Regions from separate parts of the Chitinophaga sp. 05T412 genome, predicted to be linked through region 1. Evidence: riboswitches for the same ligand, from Rfam matches in the RefSeq annotation. Region 1 holds a riboswitch; the other holds the start of a gene.
What was found. Region 1 has a riboswitch for S-adenosylmethionine ahead of AC1DFM_RS00405 (trans-sulfuration enzyme family protein). Riboswitches for the same ligand answer to the same signal wherever they lie in the genome.
Positions count from the first base shown of each region.

Region 1 (9,656 bases):
GAAAGCCTATTGTGAAAAAGAACAGCTGGATTTCACCTTGTTGCAGCCGATTATAAAGGAAACTTTTGACCGGCTGGAGAAATTTCCGCCGGAAGCAGTGCAAACCGGGCCGGCACTGCGCCAGGATGAAAATACAATGAGCCTGCACCGCGATTTGCTGGCAGGAAACGAATATTTGCAGCTGGTATACCAGGTGATGTCTGATGCTATTTATCAGTTCCATAATAAATAGAATTACGAATTAGGAATTACGAATTACGGATTTGTGGGGAGAGAGTAAACGTGGGTATTTTTCGCTTATATCTACCTGCAAATTCGTAATTCGTAATTCCTAATTCGTAATTCTTTACTTTTGGCCCCATGAACGTATTGGCTTTATTTAAATCTATCACCACATTTGTGCTGGATGTAGACGGTGTACTTACTGATGGTACCCTGCAATTGTTGCCGGGTGGAGAGATGTCGCGCAGAATGAATATCAAAGATGGCTACGCACTGCAATTGGCCGTGAAAAAAGGCTACCGGGTGGTTATCATCTCCGGAGGAAAATCAGAAAGCGTAGTAAGCAGGCTACAGGGACTAGGCATTAAGGATATTTATACCGGCATACATGATAAGCAGGAAAAGCTGCAGGATTATGTATTTGAAAATGACCTGCGCTGGGATGAACTACTTTATATGGGAGATGATATACCCGATTATCAGCCGATGCAATTGGTGGGATTACCGACTTGCCCTGCAGATGCTGCCCAGGAAATTAAAAGTATTTCAAAATATATATCCCCTTTGCCCGGAGGCCACGGCTGCGTAAGGGAAGTAATGGAAAAAGTGCTGAAACTGAATGGACATTGGCTAATGGATGAAGGTATTGCATCGAAATAATAAAAGAGAAAACTATGAAGCTCTGGGCTGCATTTTTTAAATTGATCAGGTACCCAAACCTGATATATATTGGCCTTACCCAGTTTTTACTGCAATACTGCGTAGTGGAACCCGTGTTGCGCAGCTCTGGCGAAGAGCCGTCGCTCCCTGTTCCTCAATTTGTATTACTGAGTTTGTCTACCATCCTGGTGGCGGCTGCCGGTTATATTATCAACGACTATTTCGACATCAATATTGACATCGTCAATAAGCCGGATAAAATGGTGCTGGACAAAATTATCAGCCGGCGTTGGGCCATGGCCTGGCATACCCTGCTGAATATGGCCGGCGTATCCCTGGGCTTTATGGTCGCTTTTAAAACAGGACAGTTCTATCTGGGTTTTACGCAGGTGATTTGTTCCCTGCTACTCTGGTTTTATTCCACTTCTTTTAAACGGCAGGTCTTAATCGGTAATGTGGTTATTTCGCTGCTGACGGCACTCGCCGTAGTAGTGGTAGGATTTTATGAGAAACAGATCTACCATAGCTTTGAAGCGATTATGTCTGCTACCGGCCGCAAGCTGATACAGATTATCGGCGTATATGCGTTGTTTGCGTTTTTGATTTCTATGGTCAGAGAAGTGGTGAAAGATCTGGAAGATATGATGGGCGACAGCAAAGATGGTTGCCGCACCCTGCCTATCGCCTGGGGTGTGTTGGCCGCCAAACGCTTTTGTAATGTATTGTTGCTGGCACTGGTGGTGATTATCCTGGCCGTGGAAATAAGGGTGTGGATATTAGATTGGTATGCAGCCGTTGTTTATCTGTTGTTGTTTGTGCAGCTACCTTGTGGATATATTTATTTACAGCTGAAAAAAGCACATCTGCCGGAGCACTATCATAAAGTGAGTACGCTCGTGAAAGTAGTGATGCTGACCGGCATTTTGTCCATGATATTTTTTAAAATTTATTTATAGAGATGTATAAAGGAAAACCTGTTATTCTGGCCTCACAGTCGCCCCGTAGAAAGCAGTTGTTGGAGCAGGCCGGCATTCCTTTCGAAGTGAAAGTAGTGGAAACCGCTGAAACCTTTCCTCCGGAACTGGCGATACCTGATATTCCGGTGCATATAGCCCGGCAGAAAGCGGCCGCTGTGCGTGACCTTTGTGCTCCCAACGATATTATTATTGCTGCAGATACGGTAGTGGTGCTGGATGATGACATTATTGGCAAGCCGAAAGACCGGCAGGATGCCATTGATATTCTTGGCCGTCTCAGTGGCCGTGAACACCGTGTAGTCACGGGCGTTATTATACAACAGGGCGCAAAAGAAGTGGCTTTTTCCAAAATTACGTCGGTACATTTTAAACCGCTGAATGTGGAGCAGCTGACTTATTACGTGGATCATTACAAACCATTCGATAAAGCCGGTGCTTATGCGATACAGGAATGGATCGGCGCAGTGGGGATCGACAGCATTAATGGCTGTTTCTACAATGTAATGGGGTTACCGGTGAGTAAAGTAGTGGAAGAACTGGAAAACTTTTAATAATAAGAACGGCGCTGTGATCAGCGCCGTTTTTACGATTGGTTTTTGCTTATTTACATCTCTTTATTCTAATACCAGAATATTAACATCTTTATTTTTCAGCCAGCCAGCTTCTCTCAGCTTCTGTAAGTTAATGGTACCTACCACATAACGCCATTCGCTGGATTCGTATTTTTCAGAGATATTGAAGAACTCTGCCAGATCTACCTGGTCGGGTGTTTTATAGCGCAGGTATACCTTTAGATTTACATCATTGGTAAAGCTGGGCTGATTGTTTTGTTTAATCTTTTTGTACTCGTAGCGATAGTTGTATAACAACGCGGAAATATCGGACAGTACGGCGCTACCGGTAGCGGTACCACCAGCACCTTTACCTACAAAGAATTGTTTGTCGGTGAAAGCACTTTCCAGCAGAATACCATTGTATTCATTGTATACATCGTAGAGCAGGTTATGTTCCTTGATCAGGTGCGGCAGTACGTAAGAGAATACGTGTCCGTTCTGACGACGGCATTGTGCAATGAGTTTGATGGTACAGTTGCGCTGTTTGGCGAACTGGATGTCAAAATCATTCAGGTGATGAATACCGAAGTTGAATACTTCTTCGGGTTTCACGAAAGTACCGAAGGCATGGAGGAGGAGGATCACGATTTTAAATTTCGGATCGTATCCTTCGATGTCGAGGGTAGGGTCTGTTTCGGCAAAACCCAGGTCCTGCGCTTGTTGCAGGGCGGTTTCGAAGCTGAGGTTTTCTTCAAATATTTTGGTGAGAATATAGTTCGTAGAGCCGTTACAGATACCTTCTACAGCATTGAGCAGGTCGTTATCATAATATTCTTCCAGGTTGCGGATAATAGGAATACTGGCGCAGCTGGACGCTTCATACAGGAACGGTACTTTGTTTTCAGCCTGCAGTTGATACAGGGCTGGCAAATTTTCCGCGATCATTCTTTTGCTGGCGCTTACTACCGCTTTGCCGTTACGCAGGGCGGTGCTCACAATTTCAAAGGCTGCTTCGGTTTCATTGATCAGTTCTACTACCACGTCAATGGTAGGATCTTCCAGAATTTCATTTTTATCGGTAGTAAAGTAGCTGCTATCGATAGGTCTTGACTTATTAGGGTCTTTAATACAGATTTTTTTAATCCGTGCATTAATACCTTTTGTTCTGTTCAACACTTCATAGAGTCCTTGTCCTACGACGCCGAAACCGAAAATACCTAAATTGATGATCTTATTTTCCATACATTTTTTGAGCTTGCAGCCTTCAGCAATTAGTCTTTAACGATGCAGAGATGATCAGGTTCTGTACAGTCAAAGTGGTGGTTAATCACTAAGGGCTTTATTGTAAAACAGTAATTTGCTTGCCAGCCGGATGGTTTAGCTTATCCAGCGCTTGTTTCAGGTCGTTAATCAGGTCGTCGGCATCTTCAATACCTACTGATAAACGGATACAGGAATCCTGCAGCCCTGTTCTTTTCCGGAATTCTTCCGGTATGTTACGATGCGTCATGGTAGCCGGATGGGCCAGCATGCTTTTCACGCCGCCGAAACTTTCTGCCAGTTTAAATAACTTGGTAGCGTTCACGATGCGGATGGCATTTTTGATATTGTCGCTTTTCAGGGAAAAGCTTACCAGTGCGCCGTAATTTTTCTGTTGTTTACGGGCGATATGATGATTTTTATGCGTAGCCAGTCCGGGATAAAACACTTTATCCACAGCAGGATGTGCGGCCAGCCAGTTAGCGATAGCATTGGCATTGCTGCATTGTTTTTCCAGTCGCAGGTACAATGTTTCCACCCCGCGGATAGTCAGCCATGCTTCAAAAGGACTGAGTATACTACCGGAAATATTTTGGTTATAGCGGATCTGGTCTGCCAGTACTTTGCTGTTCACCACCACCAGTCCGGCAATTACATCGCTATGTCCGGAAAGATATTTGGAAGCGCTGTGGATAACGATATCCGCGCCGAGGGTGATAGGTTGTTGTAATAGTGGGGTGCTGAAAGTATTATCTACTACCAGCAAGATGTTATGTTGTTTGGCAATTTTGCTGATAGATTTGATATCAGAAATGCGCAATGTTGGATTGGTAGGGGATTCCAGCCAGATGATTTTGGTGTTGGGGGTAATAGCCGCCAATACTTTGTCGATGTTGCTGGTATCTACGAAATTAACTTTGATACCGAAGCGTTCAAACATGTGGTTAAAGATTTGGAAGATGCCACCGTAGGTATCTTCTACCGCCATGATTTCATCGCCGGTCTTTAACAGCTTCAGTACCGCATCAATGGCCGACATGCCACTGGCGAACGCAAATCCGGCAAATCCTTCTTCCAGGTTGCAGATGAGGTCTTCCAGCACTTTTCTCGTGGGGTTATTTGCCCGCGAAAATTCAAAGCCTTTATTGATGCCCGGTGATTCCTGCACAAAGGTGGATGTTTGATAGATAGGCACAGAAATGGCGCCTGTCAGTTCGTCTACCGGAATGCTATGAATCAGTTGTGTAGCTGTTTTCATGTTATAAATTATTTTTAATGATGTTCAATGTGCACAATAATCTGCTGCAACTTTATCATTAAAGATCAACTTAAACAACAACAAATCCATGAAAAGGGGGCGGAGTGGGCATAAAAAAAGCTCTTCCGTGTGTTGGAAGAGCTTTCTTAGAAAGTTATATATATCTGTGAAGTATTATCTCTGCCAACTTATCTTTCCCACGCTTGCGCATGGGCAGGAATTAGCACCTTTTTCCTGATCATAAAATCAGGAAAGGTTGCTAAGGCATCGCAGGGCCAAGTCCCTCCGCCTTTCTGGATAAGTGATGTGTAAGAACTGGCGCAAAGGTAATGTGACTTTGATGAGATTTCCAAATGGAAGTTTGAATTTATTTATTAAACGATGTTTTATTACCTTTAGCTGATACTATTTTATACCAACCGTATCTTTATGTTTGTTAACCCGTTGCTCTCAGAAGAGCTATTCCAGTACATCTGGGCCTTCCGGCTGTTTAAGCAGGATCACCTGGCCACTACCGGTGGAGAACCGGTACAGATTTTATATCCCGGACTACATAATCATCATGGCGGCCCTGATTTTTCTGCTGCAAAAATCAGGATTGGCGCCACTTTATGGGTAGGGCAGGTAGAGCTGCACCTGCGTACTTCCGACTGGTTCCGGCATAAGCATCAGCACAATCCACAATACGGGCGGGTGATCCTGCATGTGGTATTTGTACATGACATGCCGGCTGATCGTATTCCGGGTGTACCCTGTCTGGAATTGCAGCAGCATATTCCCAAACTGTTGTTGGAGCGCTATGAGCAGCTGCGGCAGTTGTCGCCCTTTGTTCCCTGTGCGGCTTATGTGGCCGCTGTTCCGCCGCTCACGTGGTTAAGCTGGAAGGAAAGGCTGTTGGCCGAACGCTGGGAGCGCAAGTTGGGGGTGTTGCGGGCCTGGCTGCAAAGCAGCCAATCCAATTGGGAAGAGGTGTGTTATTGGGCGGTGGCGCAGAGTTATGGGATGCCGGTAAATGCCCTGCCCATGCTGGAAGTAGCCCAGTCGCTCTCTTACACCCTGCTGATGCGATACCGGCAGGAACGCCTGCAGCTGGAGGCGCTGCTGTTTGGGCAGGCGGGCATGTTGAGCCAACCGCCGGCAGATGAATATATGGCGCAGCTACAGGCCATATATGTACATCTGCAGCATAAGTATGGGCTTTGTCCTATTGCTGCGCATCACTGGAACTGGTTGCGGATGCGGCCGGCGGCGTTCCCCACCATGCGGCTGGCTACTTTTTCGGCTTTGCTGCAACATAGTCCCCGCCTGTTTTCCAGGATACTGGATGCGAATGATATAACGGAGCTGGAGCGGTTATTTTTCGTACAGCCGTCGGCGTATTGGCGTAGCCATTACCGGTTTGGACAGGTCGTAGGGCACACCCAGCTACCAGGAAAACAGGCGGTTCACGGTATTCTGATTAATACCGTACTGCCGTTGCTGTTCCTGTATGGACAGCAAAAGCAGCTGAAATATTACCAGGAAAAGGCCTTGCATTTTTTAGAGCAGCTGCCACCGGAAAGAAACCGGATCACCGCAGCATGGGAACAGTTGGGCGTAACACAGGAAAGTGCGATGGAGTCGCAGGCATTATTGCAGTTGAAGCAGTACTACTGCGATGAGAAGCGGTGCCTGCATTGCGCTGTGGGGATAAAAATTATAGGTGGGGTTTAGAAGAGCAGAAAGCGGAAAGCAGAAAGCAAAAAGCTATTGTAGCGAATGATTAAAGCGTAGTAATATCCGCAATGGTCACTCGCTACAATAGCTTTTTGCTTTCTGCTTTTTGCTTTCTGCCCCCGTATTACCAGTTAAAAGTAACATCCTGCACCATATCCGGATGTACGCTTTCTGCCACTGGACAGGTATGTGCCGCTCTTTCGAGTATAGTTCTTTCTTTTTCGCCCAGGTTATGACCGGCAGGAAAATCGAATACGATAGTTACACCGGTAATACGGCGGGGTTCTGTGCCCATGGTTTTCAGTACACTTACTTTGGTACCTTCAATAGCCCAGTTGTTTTCCATGGCTTTGATGCCCATAATGGAAAGCATACAGGAGCCCAGCGCGGTGGCTACCAGGTCAGTAGGAGAAAATCTTTCTCCTTTACCTTTATTATCTACTGGTGCGTCTGTTTCAATCACAGTGCCGGAGCGGAGATGGGTAGCTGTGGTGCGTAACTCCCCGTTATAAATGATAGATGCTGTTTGCATATTGATTCTTTTTATGATCTGGAGGTAAAATTAATAGTATTTTCAGGATATGAGCAATATGGAAAGCGGAGGTGCTGTTAAACTAAAAAAAAATTAGCTACGTTTGTAATATATACATAACAATACCTTGGTTCAAGCGTTTACTTATTATAATAATAGCCCACTGTGAAAAAAATATACTTAATCCTGTTTTTGGCAATAATATCCGGCGGCTTATTTGCGCAATCCAATACCAATAACACTTCCACGCAAAAAAGCAAGAAAAGCGATAAGGAACAGCGTAAGCTGAAAAGGATTTCTGTTTTTCGGGAGCAGGAAGAGGGGGAGAATGTTTTTCAGCGTGATTTTTCGGTAGGTGGCAGACTTAATACCGATGGCTGGACAGGCTTCGTGGAACTGGGTTATCGGAAAAGCAGGAAGAAAGTCACTTATTTCCAGTTTGACTTTTCGGAGAAGAAGAGTAATAAGGAAGTGAAGAAAAGCAGTGCTTACTTTACACAGCGTCCTTTTATATACGGAAAACAGAATAACTTTTACCAGGCTAAGCTGGGCGTAGGTCAGCGCTATATGTTGGGTGGAAAAGCCAATAAAAACGGGGTAGAAGTGGACTTGATCTACTATGGTGGCTTGTCTGTGGGATTATTGAAGCCTTATTACCTGAATATGCAGGTGAATGGAGGAAGTGAGGAGATAAAGTATAGTCCGGAAAATGCTGAGCAATTCCTGAAGGTAAACGATATTATTGGCGCCGGTGGTTTTGGGAAGGGCTGGAATAACCTGAGTGTGGTGCCGGGTTTGCACGCTAAATTGGGGATGCGCTTCGACTGGGCCCATTTTAATGAGGTGGTAAGCGCCCTGGAAGTGGGGATGAATGCGGAAATGTATACCAAAAAAATCCCTATTATGGTGGAATATGGTGGAATAGACTATAATAAACAGTTCTTTTTTGGCGCATATGTAAGCCTTCAATTCGGGAAGCGCTGGAATAAGAGATAAGTGTTAACTTTGCTTTTCTAAAGAAAGGAATAAGCGATGCAAGAACTACCCGTAATAGCCGCCGAACCGGCTACAACAAGAGTAAAAAAGCCTGATTGGCTGCGCGTTAAATTACCGATAGGCGAGAACTATAAGCAGGTGAGGAACCTGGTAGATACCCATAAATTACATACGATCTGTGAAAGCGGTAACTGCCCTAACATGGGTGAGTGCTGGGGAGCCGGTACGGCCACTTTCATGATCCTGGGAAATATCTGTACCCGCAGTTGCGGCTTTTGTGCCGTAGCTACCGGCCGCCCGGAAGCCGTAGATTTTGACGAACCTCAGCGTGTGGCAGAAGCCATTTACCTGATGAAAGTAAAGCATGCGGTCATCACATCCGTTGATAGAGATGAACTGAAAGACGGTGGTTCTATCATCTGGGCTAACACCATCAATGCAGTAAGGGCGTTAAATCCCGAAACAACCATGGAAACCCTGATCCCGGATTTTCGTGGTCAATGGGAAAATCTCCAACGTATCATTGATGTAGCGCCTGAAATAGTTTCACATAACCTGGAAACGGTAGAACGTTTAACCAAGCAGGTGAGGATACAAGCCAAATATCACCGCAGCCTGGAAGTCATCCGTCGCCTGAAAGAAGGTGGTATGCGTACCAAGAGTGGTATCATGCTCGGCCTGGGTGAAACCAAGGAAGAAGTAGTACAAGCCATGCAGGATCTGTACGACAACGGTTGTGATGTAGTCACACTAGGTCAGTACCTGCAACCTACCCCTAAGCACCTGCCGGTAGCGCGCTTTGTACATCCTGATGAATTTGCAGAGTTACGCGAAATAGGATACAACATGGGACTGGACTACGTAGAGTCCGGACCGTTAGTTAGGTCCTCTTATCATGCGGAAAAACATATTGTTAGCGGTCGAAATAAAGGATGACCGGAACTAAATTTCATGTAATTGTTAAAATCCACCTGAAAGGGTGGATTTTTGTTTTCATAACACTATCTTAGCGCCCGAAATACTTTTACCTAACAACAAAATGTTTGTTGTCTAACCTACTTCTCTGTTATACGTTGTTTTCAAATACCTGGAATCTAAACCCGGACGCCGTGCAGCTACTGTTTCAGATCCTTTGAATAAGCAACTCATTTATCAAACCTACCTGTTTGCTGTAGCGATTACGGCTTAACATGTTTTTGCAGTAATAAAATATTGTTACGCAGTAAATAGCTGCTTAACAACAAGGAATATTAATACTATGCCGTAAGAAGTAGTTGGCTTTCAGCTTTTCCACTTTTCATACTGGTATTATTTTCTTTTGATTGGTACAATGATGAACTGAATGTCAAAAGCCTTTTATGAAAAGAGCATTTTATTTGTTAGCTGTGTCCTGCGGATTGTTGATAACGCCGCAGTTGTTTGCACAGTCATCGTCGGATTCCCTGTTAACCAGTGCTACCCTGCAGGAATGTATCCGGTAT
Region 1 is NZ_JBFTLN010000001.1:97,448-107,103, reverse strand. It holds gene AC1DFM_RS00430 (Rossmann-like and DUF2520 domain-containing protein) at 1-232, shown strand, start outside; gene AC1DFM_RS00425 (KdsC family phosphatase) at 361-882, shown strand; gene AC1DFM_RS00420 (geranylgeranylglycerol-phosphate geranylgeranyltransferase) at 897-1,838, shown strand; gene AC1DFM_RS00415 (Maf family nucleotide pyrophosphatase) at 1,841-2,410, shown strand; gene AC1DFM_RS00410 (homoserine dehydrogenase) at 2,474-3,655, opposite strand; gene AC1DFM_RS00405 (trans-sulfuration enzyme family protein) at 3,753-4,931, opposite strand; SAM riboswitch class I at 5,117-5,235, opposite strand; gene AC1DFM_RS00400 (DUF2851 family protein) at 5,361-6,644, shown strand; gene AC1DFM_RS00395 (OsmC family protein) at 6,772-7,179, opposite strand; gene AC1DFM_RS00390 (hypothetical protein) at 7,372-8,175, shown strand; gene lipA (lipoyl synthase) at 8,212-9,111, shown strand; gene AC1DFM_RS00380 (TolC family protein) at 9,534-9,656, shown strand, end outside.

Region 2 (5,035 bases), on a different contig from region 1:
GGGATCAATATCTACCTGGATTTCTGCGGTTTTATCTTCAAAAAGGTAATTGTTATCACGCAACTTTTTGGTCACATAGCCGGTCACCTGTACCGCGGTGCTGTCATTATGCAGTTGTCTGGCATTGCGCATCACCTCTCCTATGGTATAGGTGCGATCCTGGACGAAAAAGGGCAGCAACAAACAGAGCAGCAAGCTTTTCATGGTGACAGATGGTTTTGCTAACAGCATAAACAATAATCATGTCTGATTGTTCACTGATCGGGCACATTTGGCTATCTTGTATCTTATAAATTTCATTCATGGGATTTCTTAAAAATTACAGTAGTATGTTTTGGCTGCTGGGTGGCATTATAGCCGGCAGTATAGCGGGACTGATTTTCGGGGGAAAAGTCGTTATTATTAAGCCTATCGGCGATATTTTTTTAAACCTGTTATTTACGGTCATTATACCGCTGGTATTTTTCAGTATTTCCAATGCCATGGCCCATATAGAGGCGGGGCATAAGTTGGGGAAAATATTAGGCACCATGTCATTGGTATTCCTCAGTACCATTCTGATATCTGCTTTTCTGACCATTGTAGCCGTATGGATTTTCCCGATTCATCAGTCGGTAGTATTATCTAAAACCCTGCACCTGGAGCAGCCGGGCAACTGGGGCGATCAACTGAGCCGGTTAGTAACAGTGAATGAATTTTATGAGTTGTTGTCGCGCAAAAATATGCTGCCTTTCATTATTTTTTCCGGGCTCATCGGATTTGCGGCCATGCGTGTAGGCGAGGCTGGTAAAGCCTTCCGGCAATTTTTGCATTCCGGCAATGAAGTGATGAAGGAAGTACTGGGCGTGATTATGAAAATAGGCCCGGTGGGATTGGGTGCTTATTTCGCTTACCAGGTGGGCACCGTAGGGCCACAGCTGTTTGGCACCTACGCGCAGTCGCTGGGCATTTATTATGGCTTCGGTATTGTTTATTTCATTTTCGGTTTCACGTTTTATGCGTTTATCGCCGGGGGACTTCCGGGCATTAAAATCTTCTGGAAAAATAATATCATTCCTACGCTCACCGCTGTGGGCACAGGCAGCAGTATCGCCACTATACCCGCTAATCTGGAAGCGGTGAGCAAAATGGGGGTACCGGCAGATATTGGTAATGTGGTGGTACCGCTGGGCGCCACCCTGCATAAAGATGGCTCCAGCATTTCCTCTATTATAAAAATGGCGGTGGTATTCAGTATGTTTGGCAGAAGCTTCGACAGCGTTACTGTAGTAGCCATGGCCATGGGCGTTACCGTTATTGCCAGTATTGTGGAAGGCGGTATTCCCAATGGCGGCTACATCGGCGAACTGCTGGTGATGAGCATCTATGGCTTCCCCGTGGAAGCATTGCCGCCGCTGATGATCATTGGCACGCTGGTAGATCCGTTGGCCACTATCCTGAATGCTACGGGCGACAATGTTGCCGCCATGCTTACAACACGCTTTCTGCGTGGACGCTCGCCGGCAGCTTCGTAAAGGCCTGCTCCAGATCAGCCAGGAGGTCGGCGGTTTCTTCGAGGCCTACCGAGAGGCGGATCAGGCTATCACTTACCCCTGCGGCTCTTCTCTTTTCAGCGGGGATAGATTTATGTGTCATGGCTGCCGGATGACATAACAAACTCTTGATCCCTCCCAGGCTTTCTGCCAGTTTGAAATATTGGGTAGACGTTACAAAAGCAGTAGCTGCTTCGGTGCTATCATTCTTCAATGTAAAAGAAATGATGCCGCCAAATCCTTTGCTCTGGCGCTTTGCCAGCTCATGACCTTTATGGGATGGCAGACCGGGATAGTATACTTTATCTACCGCCGGATGGTTTTCCAGGTATTCCGCCAACGCCTGTGCGTTGATTCCATGCTGTTTAATACGCAGGTGCAACGTTTCAATACCGCGTATCAGTAAGAAACTATCGAAGGGCCCGAGGATGGCGCCAGTGGCGTTTTGATAGAATTTAATTTCTTCTGCCAGCGGTATTGTTTTAGCAATCACTACACCGGCAATGAGGTCACTATGTCCGCCGAGATATTTGGTGGCGCTGTGTACCACCAGGTCTGCGCCCAGCTCCAGGGGCTTTTGCAGAATAGGAGATGCAAAGGTATTATCCACGCAAAACAAAATGTTATGCGCTTTGGCAATACGGCCAATGGCAGCAATATCGGAGATCTTAAGCGTAGGATTGGTAGGCGTTTCCAGCCATATTAAACGGGTAGCGGGTGTGATGGCATTGAATACCGCCTGTGTATCGGAGGTATCTACATAGGTCACGCGAATGCCAAACTTCTCATATACTTTATGAAAGAGCCGGAAAGCGCCGCCATAGATATCATCCACGGCAACGATTTCGTCACCGGATTTCAAGAGTTTAATCACGGCATCAATCGCTGCCAATCCACTACCAAAGAGGGATGCCGCGGCTCCGCCTTCCAGTTGTGCGATAATTTTTTCTGCCGTTTCGCGGGTGGGGTTATTGGAACGCGCATAGTCGTATCCTTTATTTACACCGGGTGCGTCCTGCACGAAAGTAGACGTTTGATAAATAGGTACTGCAATAGCGCCAGTACGGGGATCTACGGGAATTGAATGGATTAATTCAGTAATTGTGCTCATCTGTTTTTGATTTTTAGTTTGATGAAAATTGATTAAACAGGTCCGTTAAATGAGCATATCGGGGAAGGTAGGGGCATAAAAAAACTCACCTGTAGCCAGATGAGTTTGATCATTATATAGATATAATAATGTATTGCAAAACTTGTATCTGACTTATCTTTCCCAGCTAAACGCCAGGATGGATGCAGCACCTTTCTCCCCGCTAACAGCGGGGGATGGTTGCTAAGGTATCGTTGGGCCATTTCCCTCCTCCTTTCTTGATAAGCTATCTAAAGAACTGGTGCAAAGATAATACAGAAAAACAAACCACCAAATTTATTTTCCTACAAAATCAGTAGACTTCTGTTTTTTTATTTTTTTATGAGAGATGAATACCTCCGGGAAGCCGCTGTATCAAGGATCTAATGGATCGAGGGGATTGGCCTGCAGGGAGCGAAGGTCTGGTAAGAACGACAAAAAGTAAAGATCCGCTTGTTGGATATCTGCCGCAGGCAAATATCCCAGCTCTGTAGTACAACGCTGTTTAAACACTGGGCTGTTGACATATACCAGGTGCATGGCATCAGACACACACAACATCCGTTTGTTAACGGGGATGCCACTTCTCCAGGCAATGCGGACGGCGTTGCGTACATTGGTGGTGGTGTGTCTGGCATAAGGGTCCACCATTACAGCATTAGCGGGGATTTTCAGTTCGTTGACCAGGTACTTTTTCATCTCCACTCCTTCTGAATACGAGGTACCTACTGGTCTTACATGACCGCCGGATACAATGATAAACGGCGCCATACCTTTATTAAATAACTCTGCGCCGGCGCGGCAACGGCCTTTACCAGCATCGCTCAGGGCTTCTTTACCGGAGGGGCTGGCGCCGAGTATCAGCATGGCGGAATAGGTATATTTTGTCCAATCGGTTTTCTTTATTTGCGGATATACTTCACCGTTAGTGGCCGACATAGGCTCATAGCGTCCCGCTTCATCCCGGTGATTGAGTTCCAGCAGGTCCAGTGCCAGCGCTAAGGAAGGCTGGAAGAACAAATCAGCGGATTTACTTTGCTTTCCGATCCGGGTAATACTGCGTTGCACGGCGGTTTTATAGGAAGGCGACAGCACATAAAACCGGCCAGAGTCAATCATGGCGTAGCGCATGCCAGTGCCATTCGTATAGGCGTTAATGATATAGTTGATTCCATCGGCTGCATCTTTCCAGGCAGCGGAAAGCAGCCCCGCGTCGCTTTCTCCGGCGTGCAGTTCAAACAGTCCGCTGGCGCGCATTTCCTGTGTCAAACGGGCAAATGGCGCCGGATGTTGTTGCATTAAACGGGTAAGGGCGTCAGTAGTTTGCTGTATGGTGGCAGCTGAAAACAACAGCGTAGCCGGGCTTTCTGCTTTACTCACGGGATGGGTTATACGTTGTTTGTATGTTTCCCCCAGGGCTTTCAGGGCGCTGTCGTTATTCAGCAACAAAGGCAAGTCGGGTAATTTTTCCAACAGGGTAAACAGGTAAAAATTCCGGTCCTGCAACACATTAGGCCCGGTTATAAATTTATACTGCGGGTCCGGGTAGACTGATTGACTGTAAACAAATGATGATAATGTAAGGAACAGCAAACAGGTAAGACAACTTTTCAGATACTGCATCAGGGAAAAATTATATCACAACAATACTAAAAAAATATTAAGGGTTGTTGTTCCACTAAAAGTTATCACATATAAGAGGAATAGAGGGGTAATGGCGGCATACCCATCTTTCAATAAATAAAAAAATATAATGTATAAATTAACACAATACATATTTAATTCAGAAGTGTACAAATACCTATATCATTGATTTACATTGATTATCCATTAGTTATGGCCAATTAATTCATTTATTTTCGTGGGCGGTCCAACGGAACCTAAAGCCAACACCCAATTTTAAAATCACGATGTATAAGACCCACGAGAAAAAAACCTTTGTACGCTATACAGTGCTAACGATAATGGTTTTGGTATTGATGACATTCTTTATGATCATCTTTTTACGGAAACGGGAATCTCAGCAGTTAGGTATTGTTGTAAAAGACCTTGTTGCCACTAAAACAGATGCCGGTCATATTGACCAGGCCATGCAGCTGTTATATGCTGCTGATAACAATTTCCGTATCTATACACTTACGTACGACAAACATTATCTGAATACTTATGCGGGCCAGCTGAAGTTGATCGCCGCGCATCTGGACAGTGCGGTCGACTCCAAACAGGGAGAGCGGCAAATGGAAGCCCTCCTGGCGGATAAAGCCCGGAAATCACAGCTGTTCTTACAGACACGGCTATACGTAGATTCGTTATTGCAATTATCGCAGGTATGGGATACTACGGACAAGCCCTCCCCTGTACAGCAATTGAGCAG
Region 2 is NZ_JBFTLN010000004.1:167,865-172,899, reverse strand. It holds gene AC1DFM_RS11010 (NirD/YgiW/YdeI family stress tolerance protein) at 1-204, opposite strand, end outside; gene AC1DFM_RS11005 (dicarboxylate/amino acid:cation symporter) at 330-1,514, shown strand; gene AC1DFM_RS11000 (trans-sulfuration enzyme family protein) at 1,471-2,643, opposite strand; SAM riboswitch class I at 2,794-2,910, opposite strand; gene AC1DFM_RS10995 (YdcF family protein) at 3,037-4,284, opposite strand; gene AC1DFM_RS10990 (ATP-binding response regulator) at 4,653-5,035, shown strand, end outside.
Region 2: another riboswitch for S-adenosylmethionine. It lies ahead of AC1DFM_RS11000 (trans-sulfuration enzyme family protein); the one in region 1 lies ahead of AC1DFM_RS00405 (trans-sulfuration enzyme family protein).